2 regions of the Streptomyces sp. NPDC004788 genome follow, and region 1 is predicted to be linked to the other one. Evidence: riboswitches for the same ligand, from Rfam matches in the RefSeq annotation. Region 1 holds a riboswitch; the other holds the start of a gene.
The links. A riboswitch is a leader RNA that binds a small molecule or an ion and turns the genes downstream of it on or off. The one in region 1 is predicted to bind cobalamin.
Positions count from the first base shown of each region.

Region 1 (8,274 bases):
TGCCGGGCATGGACTTCACGATCAGGGCGGTACGGCCCGAGGAGTACGAGGAGCTCGGCGAGATCACCGGTCGGGCGTACCTCGACGACGGCTTCCTCGTCTTCGGCGACAGCGACTGGTACCTGGGCGAACTGCGGGACGTGGCCAAGCGGGCCGCGCGGTCCGACGTCCTCGTCGCCGTCGACGGGGACGGCACGGTGCTGGGCGGCGTGACCTTCGTGCCGGAGCCGGGGGCGATGGCCGACCTGGCCGGCGCGGGCGAGGCGGAGATCCGGATGCTGGCCGTCGACGGCGCGGCCCGCGGCCGGGGCGTCGGGGAGGCGCTCGTACGGGCGTGCGTGGAGCGGGCACGGGCCGCCGGCTGCGTGCGGATCGTACTGTCCACCCAGTCCACGATGCACGGCGCGCACCGCATCTACGAACGGCTCGGCTTCCACCGGACCCCGGAACGGGACTGGAACCCCATCCCCGACCAGCCCGAGTTCACACTGCTCAGCTACTCACTGGAGCTGAACGAACGCTGACGACACACAACATGTGGGGGGTGCTCCGAGGGGCGCCCCCCACATGTATGCTCGTCCTCGCTGTCGCCGCAGGGGAATCCGGTGCAAATCCGGAACTGTCCCGCAACGGTGTACCAAGTGCGTTTCCGTACGACGTGAGTCCGAGGACCTGCCGACAGCGCGCCCGGTCCGTCCGTTCCGGGTGTCACTGACGTCCGGGCCTCGCGGAGTGGGCCGGTGGACGCGGCGCCGCCGTGCGTACGGCGCCCGTTGCCGCCTCCCGTCCTGGCCCCGTGCCGAGCGAGGGAGAGCCCCCACGTGACCATCGCGCCCGCCGATCCGGCTTCGGCCGAGGCTTCCGCGGTCGAGACCGACGGCCCCGGGACCGCGCTGCTGCGGACCCTGACCGATCTCACCGCCGACCTCCCGGACACCGACCCCGGCCGGGTCGCCGCCGCCGCGCTGCGCGGCCGGCACCCCGGCTCGGACGAGGCGGAGCTGCGCGAGCTGGCCACGGAGGCCGCCGCCGGGCTGATCGCCGAGGACCCGGCGTACTCCCGGCTCGCCGCCCGGCTCCTGACGATCACGATCGCCCAGGAGGCGGCCGGCCAGGGCGCGGTGTCCTTCGCCGCCTCCGTCGCCGTCGGCCACCGCGAGGGCCTGATCGCCGACCGCACGGCCGACTTCGTCGCCCTGCACGCGGAGCGGCTCGACGCGACGATCGACGCGGCCGCCGACGACCGCTTCGGCTACTTCGGCCTGCGCACGCTCTACTCGCGCTACCTGCTGCGCCACCCGATCACCCGCAAGGTCATCGAGACCCCGCAGCACTTCATGCTGCGCGTGGCCGCCGGCCTCGCCGAGGACGACTCGGTCCGCGCGCTCGACGAGGTGACGGCGCTCTACGGCCTGATGAGCCGCCTGGACTACCTGCCGTCCTCCCCCACGCTCTTCAACTCCGGCACCCGCCACCCGCAGATGTCGTCCTGCTACCTGCTCGACTCGCCGCAGGACGAGCTGGACTCCATCTACGACCGCTACCACCAGGTCGCGCGGCTGTCGAAGCACGCGGGCGGCATCGGTCTGTCGTACTCCCGCATCCGCGCCCGCGGTTCGCTGATCCGCGGCACCAACGGGCACTCCAACGGCATCGTCCCGTTCCTGAAGACGCTGGACGCCTCCGTCGCCGCCGTGAACCAGGGCGGCCGCCGCAAGGGCGCCGCCGCGGTCTACCTGGAGACCTGGCACGCGGACATCGAGGAGTTCCTGGAGCTCCGCGACAACACCGGCGAGGACGCCCGCCGTACGCACAACCTCAACCTCGCGCACTGGATCCCGGACGAGTTCATGCGCCGGGTCAACGCGGACGCCGAGTGGTCGCTGTTCTCGCCGGCCGACGTTCCCGAGCTGGTCGACCTGTACGGCGAGGAGTTCGACGCCGCCTACCGCAAGGCCGAGGCGGCGGGCCTGGCCCGCAAGACCATGCCGGCCCGCGACCTGTACGGCCGCATGATGCGCACCCTGGCGCAGACCGGCAACGGCTGGATGACCTTCAAGGACGCCGCCAACCGGACCGCGAACCAGACCGCAGAGCCCGGCACGGTCGTCCACTCCTCCAACCTCTGCACCGAGATCATCGAGGTCACCAACGACGGCGAGACCGCCGTCTGCAACCTCGGCTCGGTCAACCTGGGCGCCTTCGTCGTCGGTTCGGACATCGACTGGGAGCGCCTCGACGCGACCGTCCGCACCGCCGTCACGTTCCTCGACCGGGTCGTCGACATCAACTTCTACCCGACCGAGCAGGCCGGCCGCTCCAACGCCAAGTGGCGTCCGGTGGGCCTGGGCGCGATGGGCCTCCAGGACGTCTTCTTCAAGCTGCGGCTGCCCTTCGACTCGGCCGAGGCGCGCGCCCTGTCCACCCGGATCGCCGAGCGGATCATGCTCGCCGCGTACGAGGCGTCCGCCGACCTCGCCGAGCGCAACGGCCCGCTGCCGGCCTGGGACAAGACCCGCACCGCGCGCGGTGTGCTGCACCCGGACCACTACGACGTCGAGCTGAACTGGCCGGAGCGCTGGGCCGCGCTGCGCGAGCGGATCGCCGCCGTCGGCATGCGCAACAGCCTGCTGCTCGCCATCGCCCCGACCGCGACGATCGCCTCGATCGCGGGCGTCTACGAGTGCATCGAGCCGCAGGTCTCCAACCTGTTCAAGCGCGAGACGCTGTCCGGCGAGTTCCTCCAGGTCAACTCGTACCTGGTGGCGGAGCTCAAGGAGCTCGGCGTGTGGGACGCGCAGACCCGTGAGGCGCTGCGCGACGCCAACGGCTCGGTGGCCGGCTTCGGCTGGGTGCCGGCCGAGGTGCGCGAGCTGTACCGCACGGCCTGGGAGATCCCGCAGCGCGGCCTGATCGACATGGCCGCCGCCCGCACCCCGTTCCTGGACCAGGCGCAGTCCCTGAACCTGTTCATGGAGACGCCGACCATCGGCAAGCTGTCGTCGATGTACGCGTACGCCTGGAAGCAGGGCCTGAAGACCACGTACTACCTGCGCTCGCGTCCGGCGACCCGGATCGCCCGCGCCGCCCAGGCCACCACGATCCCCGTCCAGCAGGCCGCGCCCGACGCGGACGCCGTCGCCTGCTCCCTGGAGAACCCCGAGTCCTGCGAGGCATGCCAGTAATGAGCACCACCCGTAAGAACAACCTGCTCGACCCGGGCTTCGAACTGACCCTGCGTCCGATGCGCTACCCGGACTTCTACGAGCGCTACCGGGACGCCATCAAGAACACCTGGACCGTGGAGGAGGTCGACCTCCACTCGGACGTCGCCGACCTCGCCAAGCTGTCCCCGGGCGAGCAGCACATGATCGGCCGTCTCGTCGCCTTCTTCGCGACCGGCGACTCGATCGTGGCCAACAACCTGGTGCTGACGCTCTACAAGCACATCAACTCCCCGGAGGCGCGCCTCTACCTGAGCCGCCAGCTCTTCGAGGAGGCCGTGCACGTCCAGTTCTATCTGACGCTGCTCGACACCTACCTGCCCGACCCGGACGACCGCGCGGCGGCCTTCGCGGCCGTCGAGAACATCCCGTCGATCCGCGAGAAGGCGCAGTTCTGCTTCAAGTGGATGGACTCGGTCGAGAAGATCGAGCGCCTGGAGACGGCCGCCGACCGGCGCCGCTTCCTGCTCAACCTGATCTGCTTCGCCGCCTGCATCGAGGGCCTGTTCTTCTACGGCGCCTTCGCCTACGTGTACTGGTTCCGCAGCCGCGGTCTGCTGCACGGCCTGGCCACCGGCACCAACTGGGTGTTCCGGGACGAGACGATGCACATGAACTTCGCCTTCGAGGTCGTGGACACCGTCCGCAAGGAGGAGCCGGAGCTCTTCGACGACGAGCTGCAGCAGCAGGTCACCGACATGCTGAAGGAGGCCGTCGAGGCGGAGCTCCAGTTCGGCCAGGACCTGTGCGGTGACGGCCTGCCGGGCATGAACACGGAGTCGATGCGCGAGTACCTCCAGTGCGTCGCCGACCAGCGCCTGACCCGCCTGGGCTTCGCCCCGGTGTTCGGCTCGGAGAACCCGTTCGCGTTCATGGAGCTCCAGGGCGTCCAGGAGCTGACGAACTTCTTCGAGCGCCGGCCGTCCGCCTACCAGGTGGCGGTCGAGGGCTCGGTCGACCTCGACGAGGACTTCTGATCGCCTCGGTTCCGGACGCGTAGGGTGCCCGGCATGGGGATCCTCCTACGCGCGCGGCTCGGCACGCGCCTCTTGGCGTGCTCCGCCGCTCTGCTCACCGTCGCCGCGGGCCTGGGAATCAGGTCCGCGGCGTCGGGCGTCGTCGCGAAGTACGCGGGCGACGCGCTCTACACGCTCCTCGTCCTGGCCCTGGTGGTGCTGGTCGCGCCGCGGGTCCGGCCGGCCGTGGCGGCCTGGGTGGCCCTCGGGTTCAGCTGGGCCGTGGAGCTGTTCCAGCTGACCGGCGTACCGGCGGAGCTGGCCGCGCGCAGCACGCTCGCGCGCCTCGTGCTCGGCACGACGTTCAACGTGCCGGACCTGTTCTGGTACGCGATCGGCGCGGCGGTCGGCTGGGCCGTCCACCGCGCCGTGGGTGCGCGCAGGGGCGAGGGTCAGTCGTTCGGGACGACCGGGTAGCGCGGCGTGCCCTCTTCCATCTGGCGCAGGGCGTCCTTGCGGTCCCGCTTCGACAGCTTGTCGATGTAGAGGAAGCCGTAGAGGTGGTCCGTCTCGTGCTGGAGGCAGCGGGCGAAGTAGCCGGTGCCGCGGACCTTGATCGGGTTGCCCTTCATGTCCTGGCCGGTGACCTCGGCGTAGTCCGGGCGGGCCAGCTCGGCGTACGCGGTCGGCACCGAGAGGCAGCCCTCGTTGGAGTCGTCGAGGTGCCGCCGGTCGGCCGGCAGATCGACGAGGACCGGGTTGATCACGTGACCGACGTGGCGCTTGCCCTCGTCGTCCATGCAGTCGTAGACGAAGACCTTCAGGTCGACGCCGATCTGGTTGGCGGCGAGGCCGACGCCCTCGGCGGTGCGCTGGCTGGCGAACATGTCGTCGATGAGCTGCGCCAGCTCGTCGTCGAAGTCGGTGACGTCCTTGCACTCCCGGTGCAGGACGGGGTTGCCCACGACCGTGATGGGGCGCGAGGTGCCGCGCTCGCGGTGGGCGGCCTCGCGGGCCTCGGTGTCCTCGGTGTCGACGATGAAGCCCTCGTCGTCCACGGCGTACACGCCCGTCTGCTCCTGCTCAGTGCCCTGCTGCGACATCTCCGCCGTACGCCCTCTTCCTCGGACCTGGAACCTGTACCGGGTACAGCCTACGGGCAGCGGTCAGCAGACTTCCTCCAGATCACGCCATTCCCGGCTGTCCGGGCTGTCCGCCACCCAGCTGTCGAGCAGCCCCCGGACCAGGCCGGCGGGGGCCGCGATGCCGCACTCCCGCTCGGGCACCCACAGCTCGCCGGGCGAGCGGTGGCCGAGCGGACCGGGGTGCCCAGGCTCGCTGTGGTCGTGCGGGTCCAGGTGCTCGCCCTCGCCCTCGGCGCTGGGCATGGTCGACTCGGAGCAGGCGCGGCAGAGCAGCCGTACGGAGGACGACCAGTCCTCGGCGGCGAAGCCCGCGTCGGCGGCGAGCTGCTCCAGGGCGTCCCGGTCGGCCTCGGTGGCGGCCTCCAGGAGCACCACCCAGGTGGGCACCGGCGACGGCGCCCACAGCTCGATCTCGTCGAAGACCGGGTACGAGGGGCCGGCGCTGGTGGTGCGCTCGCCGTTGGGCACGCCGTCGTGCAGCACGACCTCGCCCCAGCGCCGCCCGGACGACGGCAGCGGGATGGACAGGACCTCGATCCGGGCCGGGTCGAGCCGGCGGCCCCAGACAACCTCGGCCTCGCCCTCCGGGGAGAGCCGCACGGCCGCGCTGCCGAGCTCCATCCCGGCCGGCTCGCCGGTGCCGGCGGCGGCCCCGGGGACCTTCAGGCCGTACGCCTGCCAGGCGCGGCGGGCCAGCGGCCAGTCCTGCAGGGCGGTGGCGGCGATGCCCACGTTCCACCAGTCGGGGGCGCCGGTCTCCTTGTCGAGCAGCGCGACGGCCCGCAGGCCCGCGGCCCTGGCCTGTTCCCAGTCGTGCCGGAACTTGTGCAGCAGGGCCAGGTTGAACCAGGACTCGGAGAGCCAGGGCTCCAGGTCCGCCGCGCGCGTCAGCAGCGCGCCCGCGTCCTCGTACCGGCCGTCGCCGATCAGCGTGAACGCGCGGTCGGTGGCCTGCCGCCACGAGGCGGAGGGCCGATGCCGTACCTTCCCGAAGATCCTCACGATTCCCGCCTGCCGGTCGCTTCACCCTCTTGTTCGCATCCAACCATGCCCGGTCGGACGCGCGCTCATTACCCGTGGGTTACCCCGGTGGAACGGGGGCGATGCCGCCCTTGACGCCTCCTCTCGCGAGGACCCGGGCGAGCGATTCGACGACGTCGGGGTGGTAGTCGCGGGCGGTGCCGAGCCGGAGCCGTTCGAGCGCGCCCAGGCCGCCGCCCGCGCTGCCGGCGGCGAGGTCGTCGTAGGCGTTGACGACCCGGACGATCCGGGCGGGCAGCGGCTGCTCGCGGTACGGGTCGGCCTGCCGCTCGACGACGACGGCGACGGCCGCCGGGACGCCGGTCTGGCGCACCACGGCCGCGCCGAGCAGGGCGATCCGGCGCTGCTCCTCGGCGGGCAGCAGCGCGGTGGCGCCGCCGTCGACGGGATCGACGAGGGAGAGCTGACCGATGTCGTGCATGAGCGCCGCGTATTCGAGGACGGTCAGGTCGGGCCCGGACAGGCCCAGCTCCCGGCCCACCGCCCGGCTGAGCGCGGCGACCCGGTGGGCGTGGCCGGGCGGGGTGCAACCGGCGATCTCGGTGGCCCGGGCGAGCGAGGCGATGGTCTCCCGGTTGGTGGTGCGCACGGCCGCGTACCGCCGGAAGGAGACCTGGGTGAGCAGCAGCGGCACCGCGAAGACGGGCAGCGCCCACAGTCCGGCGGCGGCCACCCCGAGAGCCATGACGGCGCCGGTGGCGCAGACGGCGGAGCCGATGCCGAGCAGCGCGCGCAGCTCGTCCCGGAGCAGCGGGCCGAAGGGGTGCCCCGTGCGGGCACGGTGCAGAACGGCGCCGAGGACGGCGTCGCAGAGGGCGGTGAGGAGCAGCAGGGCGACCAGGAAGAGGGTGTACGAGGGGCTCTGGCCGAGGTGGGCGGTGATGGTGCCCTGGTTGTAGAGGGGCTGGAAGCAGCTGGCGGCGAAGCCGACGGTGAGGATGCGCCGGGCGAGCTGGTCGAGGTCGGGGCCGTTGCCGCGGGCCACGTGGGGCACGGTGCCGACGAGGCCGGCCGCGACGACGACGGCGACGGTCTGGAGCACTCCGTGAGTGGTGACCTGGCCGCCGTTCTGGCCGAGCAGCGCATACGCGAGGGCGCCGGCGGAGGCGAGTGGCGCGGGTTCCCGCTCCTCGGGCGCGGCTCCGCGCCGGGTGAGTTCGCCGAGCGCGATGAGGACGCCGAAGGCGACGGCGATGCCGGGGTCGGCGAGGCCGCGCCAGAGGGTGACGCCGAGGCCGCCGAGGGTGAGCAGCAGGGCGGCCGCGCGGACGGTGCCGACGGTGGCGCGGGCGGCGGCCGGGGCGGCCGGGGGGCTCACGCCCGCTCCTGGAGGGGCGCGGGCTCGGTCTCCGGTACGGCTTCGGCCGCGGGTGTGGGTTCCGGTACGGCTTCGGGCGTGGGTCCCGGTACGGCTCCGGGCGCGGGCGCGCGTACGGCTCCGGGTGCGGGCGCGGGCGCCGGTGCGGGGGGACGGGGCGCGGGCACGGCGGTCTCGTCGGCGGTGACCTCGGTCTGCCAGCCGTGCCGGGCCAGCGCGCGGGCGAGCGCCTCGACCATGCGCGGGTCGAAGTGGCTGCCGGCGCACCGCTCCAGTTCGGCGAGGGCCGTGCCGACCGGGCGGGCCCGGCTGTAGGAACGGGTGGAGGTCATCGCGTCGAAGGCGTCGGCGACGGCGACCACCCGCGCGTACTCGGGGATCTGCTGGCCCTTGAGCCCGTACGGGTAGCCGGTGCCGTCCATCCGCTCGTGGTGGTGCAGGATCGCGCTGCGGGCCTCGCCGAGGAAGCCGATGCCGCGGACCATCTCGTGCCCGTACTCGGGGTGCAGCTCGATGACCCGGCGCTCCTCGGGGGTGAGCGGCCCGTCCTTGCGCAGCACCCGCGTCGGCACGCCGAGCTTGCCGACGTC
Region 1 covers NZ_JBSGBF010000012.1:100,128-108,401, reverse strand. Annotated here, with positions in the region: gene ACWEJX_RS08675 (GNAT family N-acetyltransferase) at 9-524, shown strand; cobalamin riboswitch at 572-694, shown strand; gene ACWEJX_RS08670 (ribonucleoside-diphosphate reductase subunit alpha) at 822-3,185, shown strand; gene ACWEJX_RS08665 (ribonucleotide-diphosphate reductase subunit beta) at 3,176-4,201, shown strand; gene ACWEJX_RS08660 (ribosomal maturation YjgA family protein) at 4,235-4,657, shown strand; gene def (peptide deformylase) at 4,633-5,283, opposite strand; gene ACWEJX_RS08650 (tetratricopeptide repeat protein) at 5,347-6,327, opposite strand; gene ACWEJX_RS08645 (HD-GYP domain-containing protein) at 6,407-7,684, opposite strand; gene ACWEJX_RS08640 (HD domain-containing phosphohydrolase) at 7,681-8,274, opposite strand, start outside.

Region 2 (6,500 bases), on a different contig from region 1:
GTAGCCGGCGACGAGCCGCTGGTCCTCGGGCGCGAGGAGCGCGGTCGTGCCGAAGAACTGGGCGAAGACGCCGCCGCGGTCGATGTCGCCGACCACGACGACGGGGAGCCGCGCCGCCCGCGCGATGCCCATGTTGACGATGTCGGTGCGCCGCAGGTTGATCTCGGCCGGGCTGCCCGCGCCCTCGCAGATCACCGCGTCGTGCGTGGCGCGCAGCTCCTCCAGGCAGCCGAGGACCGGCTCGAAGAGCTGCTGCTGCCGGCCGCCGTGGTAGCCCCGGGCGCTCAGCTCGCCGACCGGTTTGCCCATGAGGATCACCTGGCTGGAGCGGTCGCTGCCGGGCTTGAGCAGCACCGGGTTCATCAGCGCCGTCGGCTCGACGCGCGCGGCCTGCGCCTGCATGGCCTGGGCACGGCCGATCTCGGCGCCCTCCCGGGTCACGAAGGAGTTCAGGGACATGTTCTGTCCCTTGAACGGCGCGACCTTCAGGCCCTGCCGGACCAGCCACCGGCAGATGCCGGCCGTGACGACGCTCTTGCCCGCGTCGGACGTGGTCCCGGCGACGAGCAGCCCCCCGCCCTTCATGCGCCCCTCCGCTTCCTGCCGCGTACGGCACTGATGATGGTCCGGCCGCCGACACAGGCGGCCAGGGTCAGCCAGGTCACCCGGCGGGACAGCGTGACGGCCCGCTCGATGTCCGCCACCTCGACGGGCCGCCCGTCCGCGTTGAGGACCGGCCGGTGTTCGACCCGGCCGCCGTACGACAGGGTGCCGCCGAGCCGTACGCCGAGCGCCCCGGCGAAGGCGGCCTCCACCGGGCCGGCGTTGGGGCTCGGGTGCTTGCCCGCGTCCGCCCGCCAGGCCCGTACGGCGCCCCGCGCGTCGCGGCCCGCCACGGCGGCGAGCGCGGCGGTGAGCCGGGCGCCGGGCCAGCCGGCGAGGTCGTCGAGCCGGGCCGAGGCCCAGCCGAAGCGCCGGTAGCGCGGCGACTTGTGGCCGACCATGGCGTCCAGGGTGTTGACCGCGCGGAAGCCGAGCAGGCCCGGCACGCCCGCGACCGCGCCCCAGAAGAGGGCGCCCACGACGGCGTCGGAGGTGTTCTCGGCGACCGACTCGACGACCGCGCGGGCCATCGCGGGCCCGTCGAGCGCCTGCGGGTCGCGGCCGACCAGGTGCGGCATCCGTTCCCGGGCGACCTCCAGGTCGCCGGCGGCGAGCGCGCCGCCGATCGCGCGGGCCTCGCGACCCAGGGTCGTACCGCCGACCACGGCCCACACGGAGGCGGCGGTCAGGGCGGCGGAGGCGGCCCGGCTGCCCCGTACCGTGCGGGCGGCGAGGGCGCCGAGTGCGACGGTGCCGCCGGCGCAGACGGCCGTGTGCAGGGCGCCCCAGGCGCGGTGGTCGCGGTGCAGGCGCTGCTCGACGGCGGCGGCCGCGCGGCCGAAGGCGGCGACGGGATGGGCGCGCCGGGGGTCGCCGACGAGCAGGTCGACGGCGAGGCCGGCGGCCGCTCCGTATGCGAAGACGGCTGTGGTGCGGGACGGGCTCGGGCCGCGGCCGGGCATGGCGCTGTGTCCTCACTCAGGGTCCGCGCCCTGGATCGACGTGACCGGCGGCGAGAGTTCCTGACTCCCGGCCCGTGGGGCCGGTCACAGTGGCGGGACCGCGCCGGAATCGCACCGGACTTCCTCTACTTGCCGCCGTAATGGCTCCGGCAGTCCACCACGCCCCGCGAACACCCGTCAACTCACCCTTGACCTGCGTCGGGTCACTGTGCGAAGCACCACAAACACGGCACCCGAGCACGGCACCCGAGCACGGCGGCACACACAAGCGGCCGGGCGGTCCGCAGGCGTGCTGCGGACCGCCCGGCCGGTGGGTCCGGGATCGTGCGGGTCAGGCGACGATCAGGTAGATGCCGTACGCCACGGCCGCCGCGCAGAGCGCGAAGCAGGCGTACGCGCCGGTGCGGGCCAGTGGGGCCGAGCCGCCGTTGGACGCGGCCTCCTCCTGCTTGGAGAGGCCGGCGACGCCGAGGGTGAAGAAGCCCACGAGGGCGACGGTCACCACGAGGCTGACTCCGAAGACGGAGCCGAGAGCTGCCCAGTCGATCTTCATGTCCGTGCTTCCAGTTCCGTGAGATCCGTCAGACCGCGGCGGCGGGGGCGGCCGGAGCGGCCGGGTCCGCGGGGTTCGGGGCGGGGATGGTGGCCTTCAGGTCCGCGTCCGCGACGGCGGCGACGGAGCCGGCCGGCGGCGGGGTGACGGCCGCGATGGCGGTGGTCACGACACCCGGGGTCTCGGTCTCGGTGGCCGTGGCGGTCGCGGTCTCGACGTCGTTGACGTTGGTGTGGTCGACGACCTGGCGGCGCGAGACGAGCCAGATGCCGACGCAGGAGGCGACCAGGAAGGCCGCGACGACGTAGACGCCCCACTGGCCCTGACGCGCGACGAACTCGGCGCCCGCGCCGACCAGGCCGGCGGCCGGCAGGGTCAGGCCCCAGGCGACGAACATGCGGGTGGCGGTCGACCAGCGGACGACACCGCCCTTGCGGCCCAGGCCCGCGCCCATGACGGAGCCGGAGACGGCGTGCGTGGTCGAGAGGGAGAAGCCCAGGTGGGAGGAGGCCAGGATGACCGTCGCGGCGCTGGTCTGGGCGGCGAAGCCCTGCTGCGGCTGGAGGTCGGTGAGGCCCTTGCCCATGGTGCGGATGATGCGCCAGCCGCCGAGGAAGGTGCCGAGCGCGATCGCCGTACCGGCGGAGACGATGACCCAGACCGGCGGGTTCGAGCCGGGGGCAAGGACGCCGCCGGCGACCAGGGCGAGGGTGATGATGCCCATGGTCTTCTGGGCGTCGTTGGTGCCGTGGGCGAGGGAGACGAGACCGGCGGAGGCGATCTGGCCGGCCCGGTAGCCCTTCTCCTGGGCCTTGCCGTTCTTGTCCTTGCCGATGGCGTACGTCAGGCGGGTGCCGAGCGTCGCGGCGATGCCGGCGACGATCGGGGCGGCGACCGCCGGGATGAGGACCTTGGTGACGACGCTCTCGCCGTTGACGCCGCTGAAGCCGATCGAGGCGACGGTCGCGCCGATGAGGCCGCCCATCAGTGCGTGCGAGGAGCTGGACGGCAGGCCGACCAGCCAGGTCACCAGATTCCAGAGGATCGCGCCGACGAGCGCGGCGAGGATGACTTCGGGCTGGATGCCCGTCTCGTTGACGAGCCCCTTGGAGATCGTCTTGGCGACCTCCACCGAGAGGAACGCGCCGACCAGGTTCAGCACGGCGGACATGGCCACCGCCGTCTTGGGCTTGAGTGCACCGGTCGAGATGGTCGTGGCCATCGCGTTGGCGGTGTCGTGGAAACCGTTCGTGAAATCGAACACTAGAGCTGTCACGACCACAATGGCGAGCAGCAGCGTGATGTGTTCCATTTACCCAGGCAATCGTTCGACGTCAGTGGCTCGTCGAACGTAAGCAACCTGGGTGAACGGAAGATGAACTGGGTCGGGCAAGGTGGTGTCCCGATCCGGGGTCTGGAGATTCCGCTTACGGCTCCGGCGGGCGCGCTGTCCACGATGCGGTCACCGTGCAACCCCGGGTAAACCGTGCGGTTCCGGGCTCCACGCAACGCGCGTAGCTTCCGCCGCTCCCGACCCGTATCGCCCCGTGGACCGCCGTGGAGACTTTCGTCAGCACGGAGGACCCGGTGGACGAGACCCATGTCACTCGAAGGAGCTCGGCGAGCCCCGCCGGGTGGCAGGGCGCGGGCGGGCTGCCGACACTGGGACCGTGCGCCCCGTTACCGCGACGGCAGCGGCCGTCACCACCCTGCTCGGGCTCGGCGCGGCCGCCGTCGTGGCCGGCCGCTACGCCAGCGACGCCGCCCTCGGCGTGCCGTCCGGCCGCCCCTTCCCCGGCGAGCCCAGACTCACCGTGCACGGCACCGGCCCGGAGCGGATCAGCCTCACCCGGAGCCTGGCCGCGCTGCGCCCCGGTACGTACGGGATCGAGGCCGACGGCCTGCACGCCGTCGTCGGCCCGGTGCTCGACCGGGTCCCGCACACCGCCGACACCGTGGTGCGCCGGCTCGAACGGGTCGAGCTCGGCACGCTCGCCCCCGGCGTCCGGGTCCGGCTCACCCCGCAGCTGCACTGCGGCACCCCCGGGACCGCCCTCGGCCTGCCCTACGAGGACGTCGAGATCCCCGGCGAGCTCGGCAGCCTGCCCGCCTGGCTCGTGCCCGGGCCGCGCACCACCTGGGTGATCGCCCTGCACGGCCTCGGCACCACCCGCGAGCACGCGCTCAACCTGGTCCCCTTCCTGCACCGCCGGCGCGTCCCGGTCCTCGTCCCCGCCTACCGCGGCGACGCCGGCGCGCCCGAGGCCGCCGACGGGCTCGGGCACCTGGGCGACTCCGAGTGGCGGGACCTCGACGCCGCCATCCGCTACGCCGTACGGCGCGGCGCCACCGGCGTCGTCCTGCTCGGCTGGGGCACGGGCGCCGCCATGGCCCTGCACGCCGCCGAGAGCTCCGGCGTGCGCGACCGCATCCGCGGCCTCGTCCTCGACTCCCCGGTCCTCGACTGGGAGGCCACCCTGCGCAACCTGGCCGCCGCCCACCGCGTCCCCGCCCCGCTGATCCCGCTCGCCGTGCGCGCCGCCCAGGGCCGCACCGGCTCCCACGGCGACCGCCTCCAGGAGGCCGCCGACCCGAACGGGCTGCGCGTGCCGACGCTGCTCTTCCATGGCCCGGACGACACCCTCGCCCCCTGGGACCGCTCGCGCCGGCTCGCCGAGCTCCGCCCCGAGCTCGTCACCCTCAGCACGGTCCGCGAGGCGCCGCACGCCGCCATGTGGAACGCGGACCCGGTCCGCTACGAGGAGTCCCTGCGCCGCTTCCTGACCCCGCTGGTCTAGGGCCTGTCGCAACAAGCCGGGGCCCGCTGGTCCACCGCGCCGCCGGGACCTCCGTACGCCCTCCGGCCCGGAATCCCGGGCCCGGGGACGGTGCTCGCGGCGGCGTTGCGCATTCCGATTGGGCTTTCGGGCCGTCAACGGGAAGACTGCCCCCGTGACGTCTCGAAAGCCCGATGAACCATTGGCGCGCAACTCCAGACTCCGACTCGTCCGTCCGCGGCCGCTCGCCACCGCGCGCAAGGCCGTGACGACCCGGCGCACCCGCCCGGCGCCCCGGCCGCCCGAGGGGACCCCGCCCCGTGCGGAACTGGCCCTGCAGGCGCGGACGGTGCTCGCCGACGCGGTGCGGATCGCCCGCTGGGCCGCGTCCGGCCGGCAGGCCGAGACGGCACTCCCCGCACTCGGGGACGGCGAACGGGCCGCCGCCGCACTGGATCTGACCCCCGGACAGGTCCGGGCCGGCTGGGACCGCGCCCGCCTCGCCGGGCTCGTCGAGCTGCACGGCGGCACCGTCCGCCCCGGCTGGCGGCTGACGGCGTGGGACCGCGACGACTCCGCCGTGCTGCGCGGCTGGGTCGCCCTCTTCGACGCCTGGTCGCTCGCCCACCCGGAGCCCGAGGGCGTGGCGCCCGGCGCCGTCGCCGAGGTCGTCGAGGCCGTCCCCCAGGTCCTCTCACTGCTCCAGCTGTCCGCCGGGCCCGTCCCCGTGACCGGCCTGCTCGACCTGCTGCGCCAGCGCGTCGCCGAACTCCGCGAGGAGCGCTGCGAGGTCCCCGCCGCCGGCACCGTGCCCGAGCCGGTCCCGGCCGCCGAGGGCCTGCCCGCGCTGCTCGACTGGGCCCTCGCGGGCCTCGCCGACGTCGGCGCCCTCACCCTCGGCGACGGCCCGGACGGCGGCCAGGCCACCCTCACCCCGCTCGGCAACTGGGCGGTCTGGGTCAAGCTGGAGCAGATCTGCGTCGCCGCCCAGAGCCCGGCCGGCAACATCGAGCAGTCCGCCGAGGACATGCTCCGCGGCTGCGCCCGGCTCACCCCGGGCCCGGCCCGCGACGAGTACCGCGCCTGGCTCGCCGCCCGCACCCTCTCCAGCGCCGTCGCCGAGCTGATCGCCGTCGCCCGCGGCGAGGACGCCCTGCTGCGCGGCCTCGCCTTCGAAGCGCTGCGGGTCGTCGGCGCCCCGGCCGAGCCCGAGGTGCGCGCCGCCCTCGCGGAACCGTCCCTCCGCCCGTACGCGCTGCTCTGGCTCGCCGAGTACGAGGGCGCCGACCCGGACGAGGCCCCCGAGGTGCTCACCCGCGAGGAGGCGACCTGGCTGTGGGTGGACACGGCGGCCGCCGTCGCCGACCACGGCGAGAGCGACCTGCTCGTCCGCCACCTCGACTCCGCCGTCCAGGGCACCGTCCCCGCCCTGCTCGACGAGGTCCGCGCCGTCGGCCACCCCCGCACCGTCCAGGTCCTGGTCGCCCTCGCCGCCGCCCACCCCGACCCGGCCCTCGCCAAGGCGGTCCGCCGCGCCGCCTTCCAGGTCCACACGGGCGGGGCCTGACGGGCCCGGCGGCGTTGGACTACCCGGCGCCGCCGGGG
Region 2 covers NZ_JBSGBF010000006.1:8,369-14,868, reverse strand. Annotated here, with positions in the region: gene ACWEJX_RS05065 (cobyric acid synthase) at 1-585, opposite strand, end outside; gene ACWEJX_RS05060 (cobalamin biosynthesis protein) at 582-1,565, opposite strand; adenosylcobalamin (AdoCbl) riboswitch at 1,611-1,703, opposite strand; gene ACWEJX_RS05055 (hypothetical protein) at 1,897-2,118, opposite strand; gene ACWEJX_RS05050 (anion permease) at 2,147-3,430, opposite strand; gene ACWEJX_RS05045 (alpha/beta hydrolase) at 3,789-4,916, shown strand; gene ACWEJX_RS05040 (hypothetical protein) at 5,071-6,462, shown strand; gene ACWEJX_RS05035 (VOC family protein) at 6,482-6,500, opposite strand, start outside.
Region 2: it holds a riboswitch for cobalamin, as region 1 does, so the genes downstream of both, ACWEJX_RS05060 (cobalamin biosynthesis protein) here and ACWEJX_RS08670 (ribonucleoside-diphosphate reductase subunit alpha) in region 1, are expected to answer to the same signal.